One region of the Pseudomyxococcus hansupus genome, then DNA from elsewhere that is predicted to be linked to it. Evidence: riboswitches for the same ligand, from Rfam matches in the RefSeq annotation. Region 1 holds a riboswitch; the other holds the start of a gene.
What was found. A riboswitch is a leader RNA that binds a small molecule or an ion and turns the genes downstream of it on or off. The one in region 1 is predicted to bind cobalamin.

Region 1 (6,974 bases):
GGCGGGAGCCCTTTCACGGGGTGGCGCTTCCCAGGGACACGCCGTTCACCACCGCGACGGCGTCCAGGTCGAAGCCCCCGGACGTACCGCCGTAGCGGTTGTTCCCCGCGTCGACGATGCGCACGTACCGCGCGCGGCTCAGGCCCACCGTCGCCAGGTCGAAGCCGTCACCGCCCGCCACCGCCGGATCCGTGGCGCTGATGCCGTTGGCCGGATTGGCGAAGACGGGGGCGACGCCCGCGCACCCCGGATAGCCGCCCGCCGCGTCAGTGGTTGCGCACGGGAACGCGAACCAGGTGACGCCGTCGTCGCTCACGGAGACGATGCCCCTCTCCGAATACACGTTCGGTCCGCCCGCGATGTGGAAGGGGTTCTCGAACACGAGCAGGTCCACGCCCGGCCCATCCACCACGGCGATGTCGGTGAAGCGCAGGACGATGCTGCCGCCACGGCCCAGTGAGAGCACATCCAGCGAGCCGGTGTCCGCTCCCAATCCCGAGGGAGGTCCGAGCACGACGTCCGGGAAGCGGTCCTGCCCGAAACCCGCGCTGGGGCCGGGGGTGAAGGAGACGACCTCGTCGGCGTACGGGTCCGCGGGCTTCAGTCCGGCGTCGGGCTCCAACGTCGTGGAGCCATCCGGCTGACCGGCGTCGTCTTGCACCGGGTCCGTGCCCGCGTCCTCGTCGACGATGGAGGCCCCGTCACCGCAGGCAGCGGTGCCTAGGAGCACGGCGAGCGCCGTGCCCCAAGGGAAGCGCTGGCCGAGACGACGGCTCACTGCGCCTCCTGGATGCGCACCAGCCGCTGGCCGTTCTTGTCCTCGATGGCCACCAGCAGGTCAGGGCCCATGTTGGACAACTGCTTCACGGAGGTGCACTGGTCCGCGAACGTCAGCACCGGCGTCCGCTCGCCAATGGCGACCTCGGACGGCTCGCCGCCCAGGGACAGGGCGTAGCGCGACACGTCGGTCGAGACGAAGGCCCAGTTCTCGTCGTAACCACCGCGCTTGACGACGACACCGTTGCCGAAGCCAGAGGTCGCGTTGAAGTCACTGCCCACGACAACCTCCGGCTGCGTCCCCAGGTCGACGGGCGTGCCGCTGCTCAGCGCCGCCGTCAGCACCACGGGCGCCACCACGCGGCCCTTGTTGGAGTAGTCCACGCTGCTGGAGTAGCCCAGGAAGGCGATGCCGTTGTCGGCCACCGCGGTGAAGCCGCTGGCCCCCGCCTCGCCCGCCGGGAACTGCGCCAACCGCGCCGTCTGGAAAGGCTCCTCGGAAGTCACCAGGCCATAGATGCCCATGCCGTCCGTCGTGGACTCCAGCGAGAAGCCGTTGACGAGCACCATGCGGGTCGCGCCCGAGACGAAGGACGCCGCGCTGTAGTTGGCCTGCGACGAGAGGTAGGAAGACGATGCGGGAGTGGCGAGGTCGTACATCGCCACCGAACCCGGCGCGCCCGTCGCGGACGTGGTGTAGCCCGCGAAGAGGCGCTGGCCGTCATTCACCAGGTAGCCGTTCGAGAACACCGTCGCCGTGCCTGCGCGGTCCGCGGGGGAGACGACGTCGAAGAGCTTCGTGCCGTCCGTCTGCAACTCGGGCCAGATGCCCAGCGAGAACATGCCGAGGTCGACACCCATGCTGCTGCCACGCACCGCGTAGACCGTGTAGACGGGACCCGGCGACGTCGCGAGCGCGAGCACGTCTTCCGGAAGCGCCGCGGAGCCAGCCGCCACGAAGCTCGCCCCGAGCTGAAGCGTACCGAGCACGGGGTCGTGGGTCGCCACCTCGCACGGGAGCCCCGTGCCCGCGTCAGGCTCAGGCTCGGTGCCCGCGTCCGGCTCCGTGCCCGCGTCCGGCTCGGTACCCGCATCCGGCTCCGTGCCCGCGTCGGGCTCCGGCTCCGTGCCGGAATCCGGCTCGGGCTCCGTGCCCGCGTCCTCCTCCGGGACCTGCTGGATGGGCCGCGTCTCACACTTCTCCGCGACGCACGACCACTGCTGGCCCTCAGGCGCGGCGCCGTTCTCACTGCGGCAGTCGAAGGCGTCCACGCACTCGGAGCCGCAGCCCGTGGTGGCGACCGCCAGCACGAGGCTGGCCGTGGCGAACATCAGGGACTTCGAGCGGGCGCCCACACGCTTCACATCGGCGTACTTCATCGGTGTCCTCACTCCCTCTTCCGCCCCCACGGGCAGATGGGCTTCCAGGAGGACACGGCCGAAGGCAGAGCCCGGGCGCACCACACGCACGCCGGATGACACCGCCCCCGCCGCCTCCCCTCGGAGGCCTCGGTGATGTCCGTGCGCAAGGCACGGGTCTTCGGCAGGTTTTCGGACTCGCAGGCGCGGGTGCCCAGGGCACCCACCTACTCGCCGTCGCTTCCCAGCCCACCCAGGGCCAGTGCTTTTCGTGACGGCTTTCGTTCCTGCTCACCGCTGCGGGGCAGTCCCGGATTCACACCGGGTTCCCTTGAGTCGCCGTGGAATCACGGCGACACCGAGGACGCCGGCGGGGATATGGCGGGTGCAAGCCATTGTCAATGACTGGTACCCAGGCGCACACGCCGCCGCAGCAGCGCGAGGAACAACGGTCCCCCGAGCAGCGCGGTGACGACGCCCACGGGAGGCTCGGCGCCAAAGAGGGGGAAAGCCAGCCGCGCCAGCAAGTCCGACAGCACGAGGAAAGCCGCGCCCCCCAGCGCGGACAACGGCACCAGCAGGCGCTGGTCCGGGCCAAACGCCAGCCGCAGGAGGTGCGGCACGATGAGGCCCACAAAGCCAATCAAGCCCGTCAGCGCCACCGCGCCCGCGACGCTCGCGCTGGAGGCCAGGAGCAACCACCGGCGGGTCGCCGCCACCGGCACGCCCAGGGACGCCGCGTCATCGTCGCCCAACGACAACAGGTTCAACCGTGCGGAGAGGGCCCACATGACGCCAATCGCGACGGCCTGGAGCAGCGCGGAGAGCACCAGCGTGGCGCCGCGCTCGTAGCCCAGCGCGCCCGCGAGCCAGTACAGGATTTCTCCCAGCCGGTCGGGGTCGGACAGCGTCTTCACCAAGGTGATGGCCGCGGATGCGAACGCGTTGAACACCACGCCCGTGAGCAGCGCCGCGTAGGGCGCGCGCGACGCGGGCCCCCGGCTGGCGGACAGGACGAAGAGGATGGCCGCCCCCGCGCCCAGGAAGGAGCACAGCGCGGGCGCTGAGAGCCGGGCCATGGCGCCTCCCAAGCCGGGCGCCACCTCGCCCACGGTGGCGAGCCCCACCGCCAGCGCCAACGTCGCGCCCAGCGCGGCGCCGCCGGACACACCGAGCACGAACGGATCCGCGAGCGGATTGCGCAAGAGCCCCTGAAGCGTCGCGCCCGACGCCGCCAGCCCCGCGCCCACGATGGCGCCCAGGAGCGCTCGCGGAAGCCGCAGCGACCAGAAGATGACGGCGTCGGTGGAGTCCGGCTCCGTCAACGCGGCGGCCAGGGAGATGGACTGCTCGCCGAAGCGCATCGCCACGGCCAGACAGCCCACCGCCAGCACGAAGAACCCTCCGAACAACATCGCCGCCCGCGAGGCCCGAAACCCTCCCGCGCCGCCGTGTGTCCGTCGCGATGCAGCGGGCTCGCTCACGGCGCGCCCTTCCCCGCTCCCTCCGGGTGCAGCAGCCGGAAGAGCTCCTCCAACCCCTGGCCCAGCGACGGCCCTGGTTGCAGCAGCGCCAGCGATGGCAGGTCCACCCAGCGCGCGCCGGACACCCCAGGCAGTGCCCGCAGCTTGTCCTTGCCCACGTCCACGTCCGCCGCGTCCACCACGACGGTGGCCCGGGCACGCACCACGCGCTCCACCGAGTACACCGGATACGCGGAGCCCGCGTCCGCGGCCACGTTGATGCCGCCCGCGTCCCGCAGCAGCTCGTCCGCGAAGGAGCCGGGCCCCGCCACCACGAGCGGCTCGAAGCCATAGACGAACAACACGCGCGGCGCGGGCAGCTTCTTCGCCGCCTCACGGATGCGCGCGCGCGTCGCCTCGATGCCAGACACGATGGCGTCGGCTTCCGTCTGCTTGCCGAGCGCCTGCCCCACCGCGCGGAGGGCCGCGAGGACGTCCTGCACGGAGTGCAACGGAAGGAGCAGCACGGGCACGCCCAGCTCCGCCATCTTCTCCACCGGTCGCTGATTGCCCGGTCCGGGCTGCACCAGGAGCAGGTCCGGCTTGAGCGCCACCACCGCCTCGACCGAGGGGTCCGTGAAACCGCCCACGCGCGGCAGCTTCGCCACCGCCTTCGCCTCGTCGAAGCGGGACACGCCCACCAGCGTGCCCCCGGCGCCCAGCGCCAGCACCATCTCCGACAACGAAGGCGCCAGCGTCACCACCCGCCGGACCTTGGCCGGCGCGGGCGGCCCCAACGTCCGAAGGCTCGAACTGGTGGCCTGCTCCGCCGCCTCCACGGGTCCAGCGAACAAACACAGCACCGCGACGAGCAGCACGGGGACGCCGGAGCGCGAGCGGGAAGTCATGGTGGTCATCGGCATGGGTGCGCTCATCCTCAGTTCAGGGCGGTCACGTCAATGGCGTTGGACACGGGCCGGCGGGGGTCCACCGGGCACGCCTCCAGCGCGGGGCCCACGGCCTGCGGTGAGGAGAAGCCGCGCCGCTCCACCAACCGCCCGTCCTCGACCGCCACCACGAAGACGCGGCCCGCGTTCGTGTCCGCCAGATACACCGCGCCTTCCGACACGGCGAAGCGGCTGGCCACGGAGATGTGGCACCCCGGCGTCCCGGGCTCGCAGCCCACCCGGAGCGCATACGCGGCCACGGGCGCGTCATCCTTCACCAGCACCAGCCCCGTGGCGCGCACCGAGCTGGCGCTGTGGCCGTTGGCCTCGTCGTATTCGGACTCCCCGAGACACGCCACCACGAGCTGGTCACCCACCGCCTCCACGTAGCCCGCGTTGAGGCAGTCCGTCGCCCCCAGGTCGATGGCGCTCACGCTCCCATCCGCCGGGTTGATTTTCGCGAGCATGCCCGGGCCGTTGGGCCGGTAGCCGTTGTAGGGGTTCAGGTTGGTGAGGGCCACGTAGACGCCCGTGGAGGTCGCCGCGACGGAGTACGGCAACGGCAACACCGTGCCCCCGTCGAAGGGCTTCAGGTCCAGGCCGGTGAGGGAAATCGTGTCCACCTTGCGCGGCTGTTCGGGGTTGGAGATGTCCACGCGGGCCACGGCATTGCCGAACTGGAACATGGACCCGCCCGTGCCGAACAAGGGGACATACAGCGTGGTGCCCCACTTCGCGAGCGCCTGCGGACTGGTGTTCGCCCCCAGGTTCACCTGCGTCACGGTGCGCAGCCCCAGGCCCGCGCCCTGCGTGGGGCCTTCCCGCTTGAGCACCTGCAAGGTGTTGTTCACCGAGTCCACGACGTAGACATAGGGCGGATCCACCAGGATGTCGTTGGGCGAGCCCGCCACGCCGCCCAGGGAGCCCTCTTCCACCACCGTGCCCAGCGCGCCGGCGGACGCCTGGAGCAGCTTGGACGCGGTCGCATCCGCCGCGAGCACGTAACCGTCCCACGAAGCGAGCGTCTGCACGCCCGAGCCGAACTGACGGCGAGGCCCGAGCCGGTCCGTCCCCGCCTGGATGCCCACGAGCTGCCCGTTCGTGTAGCAGGCCGCCACCACGTCGTAGCCACAGCGGCCCTCGTGGCACGACTGCACGTCCGGGCACACGGTGCCGCAGGCGCCGCAGTTGAGCACGTCCGAGCGGACGTCCACGCAGGAGTCGCCGCAGCGCAGGCTCCCCTCGGAGCACCCTTCGCGGCACACGCCCGATTCACACACGAGCCCGGCGTCACAGGCGTTGCCACACGCACCACAGTTCGCGACGTCGTTCGCCGTGGCCACACAGGCGCCACCGCACGACTCCGTCCCGGGACGACACCCGCAGGCACCGGCCTCACACGTCTGCCCGTCGCCACAGGTCGTGCCACAGGCGCCACAGTTCGCGGCGTCGCCGCGCAGGTCCACGCAAGCCTCACCGCAGACGGAGAGGCCCGAGGTGCACACCGCGCCTTCCTCCGGGCATCCGGTGAAGAACAGCGCCGCGGTGGCCGCCAGCAACAGCGTGGGAAGGAACGACTCAGGGGACAGGGGATGCGGGCGAGGCATGGGGCTCATGAGGGGGTGTGGCGGTGGAGGAAGCGCCCGGCTCGAGCGCCATCGCGAGCGTCACGTAGACAGCGCGCCCGGGCAGTGGAAAGCCGGTGAAGTCGAAGGTCCGCACATCGAGGAGGTTCTTCAGCTCGACGGACACGGTGACCTCGGGTTTGTGGAGGAAGGTGCTGGACGCGCCCGCGCTCACCAGCGTGCGCGACGGCAAATCCAACGAGCCCGTGCGATTGATGAGCTGCGCGGACTGATAGAGCACCTCCGCGCGGCCGTTGAGCCAGTCGGGCCCCGCGCGCACGCGCCCCACCCACTTGTGCCGGGGACGGTTCGGCAGGTCCTTGCCGAAGAAGCGCGGATCCCCGTAGCGGTTCTCCGTGCGCAACCACGTGTAGCCGGTGCTGGCCAGAAGCCACGGGAAGGGCCGCGCCTCCCCCTCCAGCTCCAGCCCCCACACCCGGGCCGTGTCGAAGTTGTAGGGCCGCGCCATCAACGGCGGGTACAGCTCATAGGCGATGAGATTCTCATACAGCGCCGCGAAGCCACCGGCGGTGACGCTCCAGCGAGGCGTCTCGTCCTCGCGGCTCACCCGCCCCGAACGCCACATCGCCGCCGCGTCCGCGTAGAGCGCGCGCTCCGGCTTCAGCCCCGGATTGGGCAGCAACGTGCCCTGGCGGATGTACAGCTCCAGGAAGGAAGGCGCGCGGTGGGATTGGCCCGCGTTGGCGCGCAGCCCGAAGCCGCGCCCCAACTCCACGGAGGCGCCCAGCTTCGGAGACAACAGCCAGTAGGGCCCCACCCGCTCCAGCCGCATCGAGGGCACC
Region 2 (6,974 bases), 240 kb from region 1:
CCTGCATGGCCCTCAGGTTGAGACGGCTCAACGTCACGTCCGTCGGAGCCCACCGCCGAGTGGAGGCGTCCTGCTTGAACCCCACCTCCGCCAACAGGGCTGGGATGGTTGGAGTATCGTCTCGCAGGCGGGAGGATTTGAGCAGCTCGAAGGGGCCCTCCGCTGGGTCGATGGAGAACTGCTCCTTCCACCGACTCTTATGGAGAACCAGTGCCTGCTCGATCTTCTCCACCAGCGACAGGTCGAACTTCCGAAGCTCTTCCCGGAGCGCCTGCTTCACGGCTTCAGTCGGAGTGAAGTAGTAGGTGAGCCCGACCCGAACCTCATCCCCAGGATTCACGCGATGGGAGATGTGCACCATCCACGAAGTCGCGTCGCCAAAGACCTCGGCCTGCTTGGGCTCACCACCGTCAATCTTGTACGTGGCATGAAGCCGCGTGTTCTCACCTCGGTAGGGGTCCACGCGCTTGGGGCACCGTAGGGTGTATCCCCGAGTACCACTCTCGAACAACTTGCAGAGCGCCGGCCCCAGCGTCCCATCAGCCGGCGTCTCCGATGCCCCGGCGCCAGTCGAAAGGAACAACAGCGCCGTGGGTAACAACCTCGCCAACCTGCGCGAAATCATGCGGAGCGTGCTCATCGCGCGGGCTCCGCGTCGGCGGGAACAATCTGGATGTCGAACTTGCCTGTCCGCGACTCGGCGCCTGCCCCTCCGCCTCCCACCAGTCCAAACCGCACCTGCGCCGTGGTGGGCGTCGTCACAGCCCCCTTCAGGCGGACCTCCCACCGGACGACGCCGACCGTTACCATCCCCATGACGATGTCGACGTCCGTGGTCCGCGTGGAACGGGCGTGCGCTGTATCGCCATCCATCAGTGCCACGGGCGAATCCACACCGCCAAAGACCTCCGCGTAGATTTCCAGCTTGTCGATGGGCTGGCCCTGGTCATCCACGGCCTGCACATAGACGTACTGTTTCTCAGTCGCGCCGACCTTCAAGACGAGGGGCTCCACCGGATGGGGCGTGAGCCGGACCTTCAAGATGTCGGGGACGATCTCCACCGAGACCTGGGCCAGGCTGCTGGCCGTGGCGGCATCTGTCGCTCCGCCATGCTCCGGCCGGACAAGTGAAGCGGCGAGCTGCGCGACGCCATATGGAGCATCCGGCTTCACTCGGAAGCGCAGTCGCGCGGCGCCTCGCAGTCCGGTTCCCTCATCAACGGCCGTGGTCCGGACCACCGGGCCGGAATCCTGCGCCTCCAACAATTCAAAACGGTCATCATCCAGTTCGAGGAACATGACCTCGACGTCATCCACCGCAAACGCGTCTTCGTTCATCGCCTGGACGACGAACGCGCCCTCTTGCGAGGGCTGAAGCTTGAGCGGCTGTTCCGCCGGAAACCGCGTCACCAACGAACTCGCCGGCGCCGAGCGGTCTTCCACGCAGGCCAGCAAAGCCATGACGGGAAGCAACCCCAGCCACCGTGTAAAGCCATTCACGATTCCCCCTCGGGCGGCCACGACGCGATACACCCCAGCCGCCACGACTCCGAGTGAACGAGCATACGGGTGGCCTCTCCGACGCGCAACAGAACGGCCCGCGTGTCACGCCAGCGCCACCTGCACATCTGGAGGGGAAATGACTCACCTCATCGCGAACCCGCTAACCGAACAGCCCCAGCGATGACCGTGGCGTGAAACCTGGAAACACCTTGGCCAGTGACACACCGGGCCGACAGGCGCTCAGGACTTCCGCCAGCGGTGCGCGCACGTCCGTCCAGGCGGGCACGTCTCGCCCGTCCTGCAAACGGTCCGGCTCCAAGGATTCGAAACGTCCGTAGACCTTGCCACCCTTCACGCCACCGCCCAGGACGAGCATCGCGCTGCCCACGCCGTGGTCCGTGCCACGGCTGCCATTCTCTCTCACCGTGCGGCCGAACTCGGTGAGCACCACCACCGTGACCTGCTCCAGCCGAGGTCCCAGGTCCCGCGCGAAAGCTGCCAGCGCGCCGCCGAGTTCCTGACAGCGATTGGCGAAGGTGCCTGTCGCCACGCCCTGGGCGGCGTGGGTATCCCAGCCCCCCAGCTCCGTGGCGGCCACCTCCAGGCCCACCTCACCGTGGATGAGCCGCGCGATGTCACGCAGCCGCGCCCCCAGTGGGCCCTTCGGATAGTCGACCTGTGAGCGCGAGGACAGCTTCGCGAGCCGGTCCTCATCCAGCAGGGACATCGCATCGAAGGCGCCCTGCCCTGTCATGCGCAGCGCCTCATCCACCGCACCGGCATAGAGCGCGTTGAAGCCTTGCGCTGCCTCCTCCTCCCGGCGCCCGCCCCGCAGACGAAACTCCTCCAAGCGCCCCATGGCCACCGCGCCCGCGTCACCGAACAACGCCCGAGGCAACGTGGGCTGCAACGCCACGGCGCGCAGCGCGGCGCCGTCAGCCTCGTCCAACGCGCGGTTGAGCCAACCATCCGGCGTCGACTTGCGCCCCGGCGTCCCAGACTCCACGAAGTCCTGCGCATCGAAGTGGGAGCGCACCGGCTCCGGAAGCCCCACGCCATGCAGCACCGCGAGCTGGCCTTCACGCCATAGCGGCATCAACGCTTCGAGTCTCGGGTGCAGCCCGAAGGGCCCCGACAATTTCAACGCGGCGCCCGGCCCCCTTGCCTGGAGTGCCAGCGTGGGACGCGCCCGGTGGTAGGCCGCATCCTCCACCGGCGGCACCAGGGAGAGACCATCCACGCCTCCGCGCAGGAAGACAGTCACCAATGTGCGACGCGCGGGAGGCTGCACACTGGCCGCGAACGCGCGACTCCAAGAGCCCGGGGCCAAGGCGAGCCCCGCGCCCGTCATTCCCAGAGCGCGCAGCAAGTGACGGCGAGTCAACGGTGCGGTCATGGCGTCAGCAGCTCCAGGAAGCCGAAGGAAGTATCCCACCCACGGTCATCATCCTGGCCTCCAACACCGGCATCGCGATGAAAGTTGCAGCCCATGAACGCGCCGTCTTCGGGGGTGAAACACCTGACCGCGACAGAGGTTAATTCGCACGGCCCCGCTGTCGTCCTTCCCTCGCGGCGAGTCCACGCGCCTTGACAGTCCAAGAAGCCCGACAGTACAAACCGCCCCGTGCTGGTGCCTGAGCCACGTTGGCCCAGGCTTAATAGGGAACCCGGTGTGAATCCGGGACTGCCCCGCAGCGGTAAGTGAGAACGAACCTCGTCACACGCACTGGTTCCCCCTGGGAGCTGGGAAGCGACGAGCAGTAGGAAGCCGGCCCCTGGCCGACACGCTCACGAGTCCGAAGACCTGCCCGCATCCGCCCGTGGGAGAAATCCACGGACGGTTTCGACCTGGAGCCGCGTGGGACGGCCGGAAGGTCCGAGCAGTGCTGACGACTCGACGAGTCCTCGCGCGCCTCGGCTTTTCCGACCCCTTTCCATTCGTGCCTCCAGTCGCCCGTGGGGGCGAAGGTCGGTCCGTGGGCTCTTCACGAGCCTGGTGTGCGCTGACGCGCGCGCACCGTGACAGCCCTTCTTCCACGCGGGAGCCCTGTCGGGCGACCTCGGTCGTCCGCGCTGCGTGGAGGACGGACGATGCGGGACGAAGGCCGACAGGCGGTGCGCTACCCCGACGGGAATGTCCTGCTGCGCAACCTCGCGCGCGACTTCCCCGTGGTGACGCACGGACAGGGCGTCCACCTCTTCGACGCGAGCGGCAAGCGCTACCTGGACGCCTCCGCCGGCGCGCTCGTCGCCAGCGTGGGCCACGGCAACCGCGAGGTGGTGGACCGCATCCACGAGCAGCTCCTCCGCGTCGCGTACGTCAACGGCACGCACTTCACCACCGAGGTGACGGAGCAGCTCGCGTCACGCCTGTGCGCGCTCGCGCCGCCAGGGCTGGACCGCGCCGCCTTCCTGGGCTCGGGCTCCGAGGCCGTGGAGGCCGCGGTGAAGTTCGTCCGCCAGCTCTGGGTGGAGCGCGGGCAGACGCAGCGCACGAAGGTCATCGCGCGCGTGCCCGGCTATCACGGCAACACGCTGTATGCCCTCTCGCTGTCCGGGCGGCCTCACTACAAGACGTTCTTCGGCCCCATGCTGGCGGAGGTCGTCACCACGCCCGCGCCCTACCCGTACCGCTCCGGCCTGGAGGACTACGCGCGCGACGGCGCGGAGCACTACGTCCGGCTGTTGGAGGAGACGCTCCAGCGCGAGGGGCCGGACACCATCGCCGCCTTCATCGCGGAGCCCGTGATTGGCTCCTCGGCCGGCGCCTCGCCGCCGCCGCCCGGCTACTTCGAGCGCGTGAGCGCGCTGTGCCGTGAGTACGGAATCCTCACCATCGCCGATGAGGTCATGTGCGGCTGCGGCCGCACCGGTCGCTTCTTCGCCAGTGTGCTGTTCGACTTCACCCCGGACGTGCTCGTGCTCGGCAAGGGCATCAGCGGGGGCTATGCGCCCCTGAGCGCGCTGCTCGTGAAGCAGACACACCTGGAGGAGATGCGGCTCGGCTCGGGCGGCTTCATGCACGCGCAGACGTATCTCCAGGCCCCCGCGATGACGGCGGCCGGGCTCGCGGTGCTGGACTACTACGAGCGGCACGACCTGGTGGCGCATGCGGCGCGCGTGGGTGAGCACCTCCAGCGGCGGCTGCGCGAGGCGCTGCTGTCCCTGCCCCACGTGGGCTCGGTGCAGGGCGTGGGCCTGATGGCGGGCATCGAGTTCGTGGAGGACCTCCCCACCCGGCGGCCCTTCCCCCGCGCACGCAAGGTGGTGGAGGGCCTGCTGGCCGAGCTGTTCGAGCGCGGCCTCGTCCTCTGGTCCAACACCGGCCACGCGGATGGAACGAACGGGGACCTGCTGATGCTCGGGCCCCCGCTGGTCATCACCGAGGCCGAGGTCGACGTGCTCGTCGACACGCTCGCGCAAGGCATCAACCACTACTTCCGGAGGGAGCCATGAGTTTCCGCATCACCTACTCGGTGCTGGATGCCGACATGTCCGAGCTGCACGCGCGGTTCGACGAAGCACTCGACACCGTGCGCGGCTCGCTGGGCGCGGCGCTTCCTTCATGGATTGCGGGGGAGGCGTTCCGGAGCGGCGACCTGCTGGAGAGCCGCAACCCGGCGAAGCCGGACGAGCTGCTCGCCACGTTCCACCGCACGCCCGTCAGCGAGCTGGACCGGGTGGTGCGCGTGGCCCGCGAAGCCCAGCGCGCCTGGGGCGCCACGCCCTGGCAGGAGCGCGTGCGCATCCTCCGCGCTGCCGCGGACCTCATCTCCGCGCGGAGCCTGGAGCTGTCCGCACGGATGACGCTGGAGGTGGGCAAGAGCCGCCTGGAGTCGCTCGGAGACGTGGAGGAGTCCGCGGACCTGCTGCGCTACTACGCCAGCCAACTGGAGCAGGCGGAGGGCTTCTCTCGGCCCATGGCGCGACTGTCCCCGAACGAGGACACGCGCAGCGTCCTGCGGCCCTACGGAGTGTTCGCCGTCATCTCGCCCTTCAACTTCCCGCTGGCGCTCGCCGCGGGCATGAGCGGCGGCGCGCTGCTGGGTGGCAACACCGTCATCCTCAAGCCCAGTGAAGACGCCCCGTGGTGCGCCGAGGGCCTGCACCAGGCGCTCACCGACGCGGGCCTGCCGCCCGGCGTCTTCCAGGTGGTGCACGGCGAAGGCGAGTCGCTGGGCGCCGCGCTGGTGCGTCACCCGGGCGTGGACGGCGTCTCGTTCACCGGCAGCAAGGCCGTGGGCATGGACATCCACCGCGAGCTGTCCACGGGCCGCGTGCGGCCGTGCTTCCTGGAGCTGGGCGGGAAGAACCCGGCCATCGTCTGCCGCGACGCGGACCTGGAGGCCGCCATCGAGGGGTGCTTCCGCTCCGCCTTCGGGCTGTCGGGCCAGAAGTGCAGCGCGCTGTCCCGCATCTACGTGCATGAGTCCCTGCTGAACGACTTCACGGAAGGACTGGCGAGCAAGGCCCGGTCCGCGGCGGTGGGAGACCCGTCGCTCGCCTCCGTCTTCACCGGCCCCGTCATCAACGCGGCGGCGGTGCGGCGCTTCGAGCGCGCGGTGGACGAGGCGCGCCGCGATGGCGCCATCGTGACGGGCGGCGAGCGGCTGCGCCTGGACGGCGCGCTGGCCCAGGGCCACTTCGTCGCCCCCACCGTGGTGGCGCTGTCCCACGGGCACCGGCTGATGCGGGACGAGCTGTTCCTCCCCTTCGTCGGCGTGACGGGCTTCCGCACGTTGGACGAGGCGCTGCGGATGGCCAACGACTGCGAGTACGGCCTCACCGCCGGCGTCTTCAGCCGCGACGCCGCGGACGTGGAGCGATTCATGGCCGAGGCCGAGGCCGGCGTCCTCTACGCCAACCGCCGCACGGGCGCGACCACGGGCGCCTGGCCCGGCGTGCAGTCCTTCTGCGGATGGAAGGGCAGCGGCGCGTCCGGCAAGGGCGGCTGCGGCCCCTACTACGTCGCCCAGTTCATGCGCGAGCAGGCGCAGACCCGGATGGGCTGAAGCCCCCGAGAGGAAACCCCATGACCATGCTCTATCCCGAAGTGAAGGTGGCTCCTCCGGGGCCCAACGCGCGCGCCATCATCGAGGTGGACCAGCGCTACAGCTCGCCCTCGTACATCAAGGAGTACCCGCTCGTCGTCGAACGCGGCGAGGGCCCCTGGGTCTACGACGTCGACGGCAACCGCTTCCTCGACTTCATGGCGGGCATCGCCGTGGCCTCCACCGGCCACTCGCACCCCACCGTGGTGAAGGCCATCCACGACGCCGCGGACCGCTTCCTGCACATCTGCGGCACCGACTTCTACTACGACGCCTTCTCGCGGCTGTGCGAGCGGCTGGCGAGCGTCCTGCCGGAGATGGGCCCCAAGCGCGTCTTCCTCACCAACTCCGGCACGGAGGCGGTGGAGGGCGCGCTCAAGCTGGCGCGGCACCACACGCGCAGCCAGTACGTGGTGGCGT

Region 2: linked by a shared signal. The riboswitch ahead of A176_RS02465 (aminotransferase family protein) and the one ahead of A176_RS01505 (hypothetical protein) in region 1 are both predicted to bind cobalamin.

What each region holds. Positions count from the first base shown of each region.
Region 1 is NZ_CP012109.1:356,161-363,134, reverse strand. Features, by position in the region: gene A176_RS01510 (hypothetical protein) at 14-778, opposite strand; gene A176_RS01505 (hypothetical protein) at 775-2,157, opposite strand; cobalamin riboswitch at 2,303-2,514, opposite strand; gene A176_RS01500 (FecCD family ABC transporter permease) at 2,535-3,620, opposite strand; gene A176_RS01495 (ABC transporter substrate-binding protein) at 3,617-4,522, opposite strand; gene A176_RS01490 (MXAN_6577-like cysteine-rich protein) at 4,537-6,153, opposite strand; gene A176_RS01485 (TonB-dependent receptor plug domain-containing protein) at 6,125-6,974, opposite strand, start outside.
Region 2 is NZ_CP012109.1:596,034-603,007, reverse strand. Features, by position in the region: gene A176_RS02480 (hypothetical protein) at 1-463, opposite strand, end outside; gene A176_RS02475 (hypothetical protein) at 637-1,461, opposite strand; gene A176_RS02470 (DUF1501 domain-containing protein) at 1,664-2,743, opposite strand; cobalamin riboswitch at 3,115-3,329, shown strand; gene A176_RS02465 (aminotransferase family protein) at 3,595-4,959, shown strand; gene A176_RS02460 (aldehyde dehydrogenase family protein) at 4,956-6,515, shown strand; gene A176_RS02455 (acetyl ornithine aminotransferase family protein) at 6,536-6,974, shown strand, end outside.